DNA from 2 places in the Serratia rhizosphaerae genome. Region 2 is predicted to be linked to the other one. Evidence: predicted binding sites of a transcription regulator. Region 2 holds the regulator's gene; the other holds the start of a gene.
What was found. The regulator Fur, encoded in region 2, represses iron uptake genes when iron is present. The targets are predictions, from matches to a motif close to ATAATAATGAGAACNACTATCAA.

Region 1 (3,422 bases), 2.3 Mb from region 2:
ACGCCGGTTAATGCGGACCACATTTGTGGGGCTATAGCTCAGCTGGGAGAGCGCTTGCATGGCATGCAAGAGGTCAGCGGTTCGATCCCGCTTAGCTCCACCATCATTTAGAAAAGCCGACCTTAGGGTCGGCTTTTTGCTTTGCAGCGTTTAGCGCAGCCTTATCCGGAACACTAGCCAATAAAAAAGGCCGCCGTAGCGACCTTTCTTAACCGCTGCGCGGCGTTTATCCCAGCACCAGGCCGGCGATAGAGGCGGACAGAATGCTGACCAGCGTAGAGCCGTAAACCAGCTTCAGGCCGAAGCGGGAAACCACGTTGCCCTGATGTTCGTTCAGGCCTTTAATCGCCCCGGCGACGATGCCGATGGAGGAGAAGTTGGCAAACGACACCAGGAATACCGACAGCATCCCTTGGCTGCGCGGCGTCAGTTCGGCGCTGATTTTCTGCAGCTCCATCATCGCGACGAACTCATTGGAAACCAGCTTGGTCGCCATAATACTGCCGACCTGCAGCGCTTCATGCTTGGGAATACCCATAATCCAGGCGAACGGATAGAAGAAGTAGCCGAGAAGCTCTTGGAAACTCAGACCGAAGACGGCGCTGAACAGGGCGTTGACGGCGGCGATCAGTGCGATGAAGCCGATCAGCATCGCGGCGACGATAATCGCCACCTTAAAGCCCGCCAGAATATATTCCCCCAGCATTTCAAAGAAGCTCTGGCCTTCATGCAGGTTGCCCAGGTGCAGCTCTTCTTCCTGGCTGGTGTCGTACGGGTTGATCAGAGACAGCACGATAAAGGTGCTGAACATGTTGAGCACCAGCGCTGCCACCACAAATTTTGCGTCCAGCATCGACATATAGGCGCCGACGATCGACATGGACACCGTCGACATGGCGGTGGCCGCCATGGTGTACATGCGTTTTTCCGACATCTTGCCGAGAATATCTTTATAGGCGATAAAGTTTTCGGACTGGCCGAGGATCAGCGAGCTGACGGCGTTGAACGATTCGAGCTTGCCCATCCCGTTCACTTTCGACAGCACGGTGCCGATGACGCGGATCACAACCGGCAGCACTTTAATATATTGCAGAATACCGATCAGCGCGGAGATAAAGACGATCGGGCACAGCACCTTCAGGAAGAAGAACGCCAGGCCTTTATCACCCATGCCGCCAAATACAAACTCAGTCCCTTGTCCTGCAAATCCGAGCAGCTTGTCAAACAGCGCGGCGAATCCTTTTACAAAGCCCAATCCCGCTTCCGAATGCAGGAAGAAGTAGGCCAGTAACACTTCGATAACCAATAATTGAATAACATAGCGAATGCGGATGCTTTTGCGATCGCGGCAGACCAACAGCGCGAGAATCGCCACCACCACTAACGCTAACGCAAAGTGCGCAATATGGGACATGTGTGCTCCAAACTTGAGGCAGGCTGAATTTCGGTTGTCATTCTATGTAACGCTACGTTTAAAAACGAGAGTTCAATTACAAATATGGAAAATTACACTGGGATTTTTCTCAAATCAGCATAATAAACCACCAAAAATCAACATGTTAATAATTGTGCGCATTCGTGGGGATTTTGTGTTAATTTGAGTATTAGGCGTATTTCGTCCTGCATCTGTGCCGTTTTGTTGGGTACAAAGCGTTTGAATTTGCTGCGATCTGTTCTTCAACCTTCGTTGCCGTCTATCACAGAGATAAGTATTACCGCATTAAATGCGATTGATAATTATTATCATCTTGGTAGGATGATGGTTAGCTTAATAATAGTAAGGGTTTCACGATATGCTGAACAGTCGCGCGGTTAACTCCTCAACATCAACCGACCGCCCGTCCAGAAAGATCAAACTTTCTCTGATGGGACCGGCATTTATCGCCGCCATCGGCTATATCGATCCCGGTAACTTCGCCACCAATATCCAGTCCGGCGCCTCCTTTGGCTATAAACTGCTGTGGGTGGTGGTGTGGGCCAATGTGATGGCGATGCTGATTCAACTGCTGTCTGCCAAATTGGGGATCGCCACCGGCAAGAACCTGGCTGAACATATTCGCGATCGCCTGCCGCGTCCGGCAGTATGGGCCTATTGGGTGCAGGCGGAGATTATTGCCATGGCGACCGACCTGGCCGAATTTATCGGCGCGGCGATAGGTTTCAAACTGTTGTTGGGCGTGACTTTGCTGGAAGGGGCGATCCTGACCGGTATTGCCACTTTCCTGATTTTGATGCTGCAAAAGCGCGGGCAAAAGCCGCTGGAGCTGGTGATCGGCGGGTTGCTGCTGTTTGTCGCCGCGGCCTATATTGTCGAGCTGGTGTTCTCGCAGCCGCAGCTGAGCGGGTTGGTTAAAGGCATGGCGATACCGGATCTGCCTAATGGTGATGCGGTGTTCCTGGCCGCCGGTGTGCTCGGCGCTACTATTATGCCGCACGTGATTTATCTGCATTCGTCGCTGACGCAGACCGCCGGCAACAGTTCCAAGGCGCAGCGCTATGCCTCGACCAAGGTCGACGTGGCGTTGGCGATGACCATCGCCGGCTTCGTTAACCTGGCGATGATGGCCACCGCCGCGGCGGCCTTCCACTTTAGCGGCCACAGCGGCATCGCCGATCTTGACCAGGCTTACCTGACGCTGCAGCCGCTGCTGGGGCATGCGGCGGCCACGGTATTCGGCCTGAGTCTGGTGGCGGCCGGTCTCTCCTCTACCGTGGTGGGGACGCTGGCGGGGCAGGTGGTGATGCAGGGCTTCGTCCGCTTCTATATCCCGTTGTGGGTGCGCCGGGTGGTGACCATGCTGCCGTCGTTTGTGGTTATCATGCTGGGGATGGACGCCACGCATATTCTGGTGATGAGCCAGGTGCTGCTGAGTTTCGGCATCGCGCTGGCGCTGGTGCCGCTGCTGAAGTTTACCGGCAACCGCGAGCTGATGGGTGAGATGGTCAACGGGCGCGCGGTTCAGAACATTGGCTGGTTGATCGTCGCTATCGTGGTGGGACTAAACGGCTACCTGCTGTTGAGCAGTCTGTTCTAACCGGCGACGCCGGCCGCAAAACACAACAGGGCGCGAATTCGCGCCCTGTTTGCTATCAGTCATCGTGGTGGTGACGATGGTGGTGCTTATACTCTTTGTAGCGTTCTTTCTGGTATTTTTTATATTCTTTATCACGTTCCTTTTGGTACTTCCTGTACTCTTTTTCGCGCTCTTTCTGGTATTTCTTGTACCTTTTGTACTCGTGCTTATCGTATTTACGATAGCGTCCGTCATGGTAGTAGTAATGTTTGCGCCAGTAATCGTGGTCGCGCCAGCGATAACCATCCCAGTAGTAGCCGCGCCGGCTGCGTTCGCCCAACTCTCGGCCGCGATGGCTCTCCCACCAGTCGCGGTCACGCCAGTCATAGCCGTCCCAATAGTTGCCGC
Region 2 (3,422 bases):
TGAACGCCGTCCGGGGCGCCCGAAAACCAACCCGTTATCCCGTGATGAACAGCTTAGAATTAATAAGCGTAATCAGTTACGGCGCGATAAAGTACGTGGATTACGGCGTGTGGAACTGAAAATCAACGCGGAAGCGGTGGAAGCGCTGAACAAGCTGGCCGAACAGCGCAATATCAGCCGCAGCGAACTGATCGAGCAGATGCTGCTGGCGCAGCTGGCGGAAGAGCAGCCGTCGCAATAATAACGTGCGCCTGCCGCACACGGCGTAAGGATGATGCTCGCTTAACGCCGCCTTACTTTCCGGCATCGCATGAACGCGATAAAACCCCGGAGCAAATTTCTGGCATGATAGGCGTTTACCGGTAGGACCCAGGTCTTTACCAAGACGCCACTTTACAACGATACCGATGCGATCAGCAGGCGAAACGTATTGTAATTTATTGAATTAAAAGGTTATACGCAATATGGCTAACGTAGGCATTTTCTTTGGCAGCGACACGGGCAATACCGAAAACATTGCCAAGATGATTCAAAAGCTCCTTCGCAAAGATTTCGGCGATGATGTTGCTGAGATTCACGACATCGCCAAAAGCAGCAAAGAAGATCTGGACGCATTTGACATTTTGCTGCTGGGCATCCCGACCTGGTACTACGGTGAAGCACAATGTGACTGGGACGACTTTTTCCCGACGCTGGAAGAAATAGACTTCAACGGTAAGCTGGTTGCGCTGTTCGGCTGCGGCGATCAGGAAGACTATGCCGAGTACTTCTGTGACGCGATGGGCACCATCCGCGATATTATCGAACCACGCGGCGCTGCCATCGTCGGCCACTGGCCAACCAAAGGCTACCATTTCGAAGCCTCCAAGGGTCTGGCGGACGATGACAACTTTATCGGCTTGGCCATTGATGAAGACCGCCAGCCGGAACTGACCAACGAACGCGTGGAAGCCTGGGTCAAACAGATTGTTGAAGAGCTGAGCCTGGCCGATATCATCGGCTGATTCAACGCTCCGCAATGCTGCGATAGGTGGCCCTGCTGAGCGGCGGGGCCGTTATCGGCATCACGGATTGAAGCAATAGAAGCTACATATTAGTAACTTCCCTCCCCGTCACGGTAGACTTTGGCCCCGGTTTATCCCATTCATCAAGATGTTGCACGCGCAACATGTAACGGCGCAGTAGGCTTTTGTTAACAACCGGCGGTTTCCATTTAGGGCAACCGGTTCTATAATGAGACGCTATTAACGCTTTGTGCCGACCGATGCCACAGGCAACAATGCCTCAACTGATTAGCATAGTAACAGGACTGAATCCGCATGACTGACAACAACACCGCATTGAAGAAGGCCGGCTTAAAAGTCACGCTTCCGCGACTCAAAATCCTGGAAGTGCTGCAAGATCCGGCTTGCCATCATGTCAGTGCGGAAGATTTGTATAAGAAACTGATCGACATGGGCGAAGAAATTGGTCTGGCGACGGTTTACCGCGTACTGAACCAGTTCGACGACGCCGGTATCGTCACGCGCCATAACTTCGAAGGCGGCAAGTCAGTATTCGAACTGACCCAACAGCATCATCACGATCACCTGATCTGCCTGGACTGCGGCAAAGTGATCGAATTCAGCGATGAGTCTATCGAACAACGTCAGCGCGATATCGCCAAACAGCACGGCATCAAACTCACCAACCACAGCCTGTACCTGTACGGCCACTGTGCCAGCGGTGACTGCCGTGAAAACGACACGCTGCATAACAAGAAGTAAAGCTGGCCTGCCAGCGTAAACAGGAACCGCCGCACGGCGGTTTTTTTATGCCTGCCGATCGTGGGTGAGCTGCGGCGCCCGCCGTTATACCGTTCGGGCGCCGCAGACGTTGACTTAAGCCGCTACCGGCTCCGCGCGGCTAAAGCGCTTGCCATCCGGGCTTGCCGAACGAATCTGCACTTCGCCCTGCACCGCCGGCCTGGCGGCATCATCATAACGCTGCCAACGCTGGCCGCCGTCGGTCGAATATTCGATCGTCAGGCCCGGCAGCGCAATATTGGCCTCCAGCCTGCCGCCGACAATACGGGCGCCCGGCACCGGCAGACGGTAACTGATTCCGCCCGCATCCAGCTTGGCCAGTTCGCGCTGCCCCAGAATATTGGCAAAAATCAGCCACTCCTGCGCCAGCTTTTTGGTATCGACAAACTGCGTTTCACCGCCCTTATATTCGCGGCCCGCCTGATAGTCCAGCTCCCATTCGGCACGGTGCCAGGCGCGTTCGGCCACCGACAGCGCGCGCGGGAAGATCATATACTCCATCTGCGGATCGGTGCGCACCACCTCGCTCCACAGCTGGGCGGACAGACCATACGCTCCCGGCCACGGCTTATCGCTCTTGGCGGTAAAGGCGTTGCCGTCGCGGTCAACCGAGGTTTCCGCGTTTTGCGGCATATTGTCCGGCGCAAAGCTGAAGATTTTCCGTTCGTCGCTGAAGCGGGTGCCCCAGTAATAGCCGCTGTCGTTCGGGTTCACTTCATACGGGAAGTCCAGATAGACATAGTCCGGGTTGGAAACCACCACTTCATAGCCCTTGTTGGCCCAGTCGTTCACCGAGTCAAAACCGCCCCAGTACAGAGTATCCCAGAAGTTGACGCCCACGCGCGAGGTGGCGAACGCTTTGGCGTCTTTGGCATCTTTCAGGCCATCCTGCCAGGCCTGCATCCGATCGATGCCGTGCGCCTTCACCAGCTTGCTGACTTCCTGACCGAAGTAGCTCGGCAGATGTGCCATATCCGCCACTTTGCCGCTGTCGATAAGCCGTTGGCAGGCCTGTGACTTCGCCCATGGCTTGTCTTCTTTGTTCAGGTCAAGCATGCCCTTGCCCGCTTCCGGCTTCTTCACATCGGTATAGCCGGCGCCCAGCCGGATGTTTTTCGCCTCGTCGCCGCCAAAGTGCCAGGTGCCGATCGGCTGCCCCGCCTGCTGATGCATCTTGGCAATTTCCCCCATCACTTTGTCAACAAAGCGGGTGGAAGAGTCCAGACATGGGTTCAGGTAGCTCTGGCGGTTGAAGAACTGCACCGAGGTGGTGTTCGAGGTGTCGGTCGGATCCACCAGCCGGTACTCCTGCGCTTCTTGCTGTTTGCCCTGCGCATGCAGTTTCTTATAGCGCGCCTCCATGGCGATCACCGCCGCACGGGCATGCGCCGGCATGTCGATTTCCGGAATCACCTCAATATGGCGCGCCTGCGCATAGTTGAGAATGTCGATGTAATCCTGACGTGAGAAGAAACCGCCGTACACATCCGGCCCCTGACCGTACTGCGGCAGCAGGCAGGTGGTTTCGCTCAGGTCATGGCAGCGCTGTCCGCCAACCTCCGTCAGCTCCGGCAGGCCGGGGATTTCAATACGCCAGCCCTCATCGTCGGTCAGATG

Region 1: the regulator Fur is predicted to act here: its motif matches at 1,725-1,747, upstream of FO014_RS17240 (Nramp family divalent metal transporter).

The regions. Positions count from the first base shown of each region.
Region 1 is NZ_CP041764.1:3,705,774-3,709,195, forward strand. It holds tRNA gene FO014_RS17230 (tRNA-Ala) at 28-103, shown strand; gene FO014_RS17235 (NupC/NupG family nucleoside CNT transporter) at 227-1,414, opposite strand; gene FO014_RS17240 (Nramp family divalent metal transporter) at 1,794-3,035, shown strand; gene FO014_RS17245 (DUF2502 domain-containing protein) at 3,091-3,422, opposite strand, start outside.
Region 2 is NZ_CP041764.1:874,447-877,868, forward strand. It holds gene ybfE (LexA regulated protein) at 1-241, shown strand, start outside; gene fldA (flavodoxin FldA) at 465-1,004, shown strand; gene fur (ferric iron uptake transcriptional regulator) at 1,320-1,766, shown strand; gene FO014_RS04140 (family 20 glycosylhydrolase) at 1,881-3,422, opposite strand, start outside.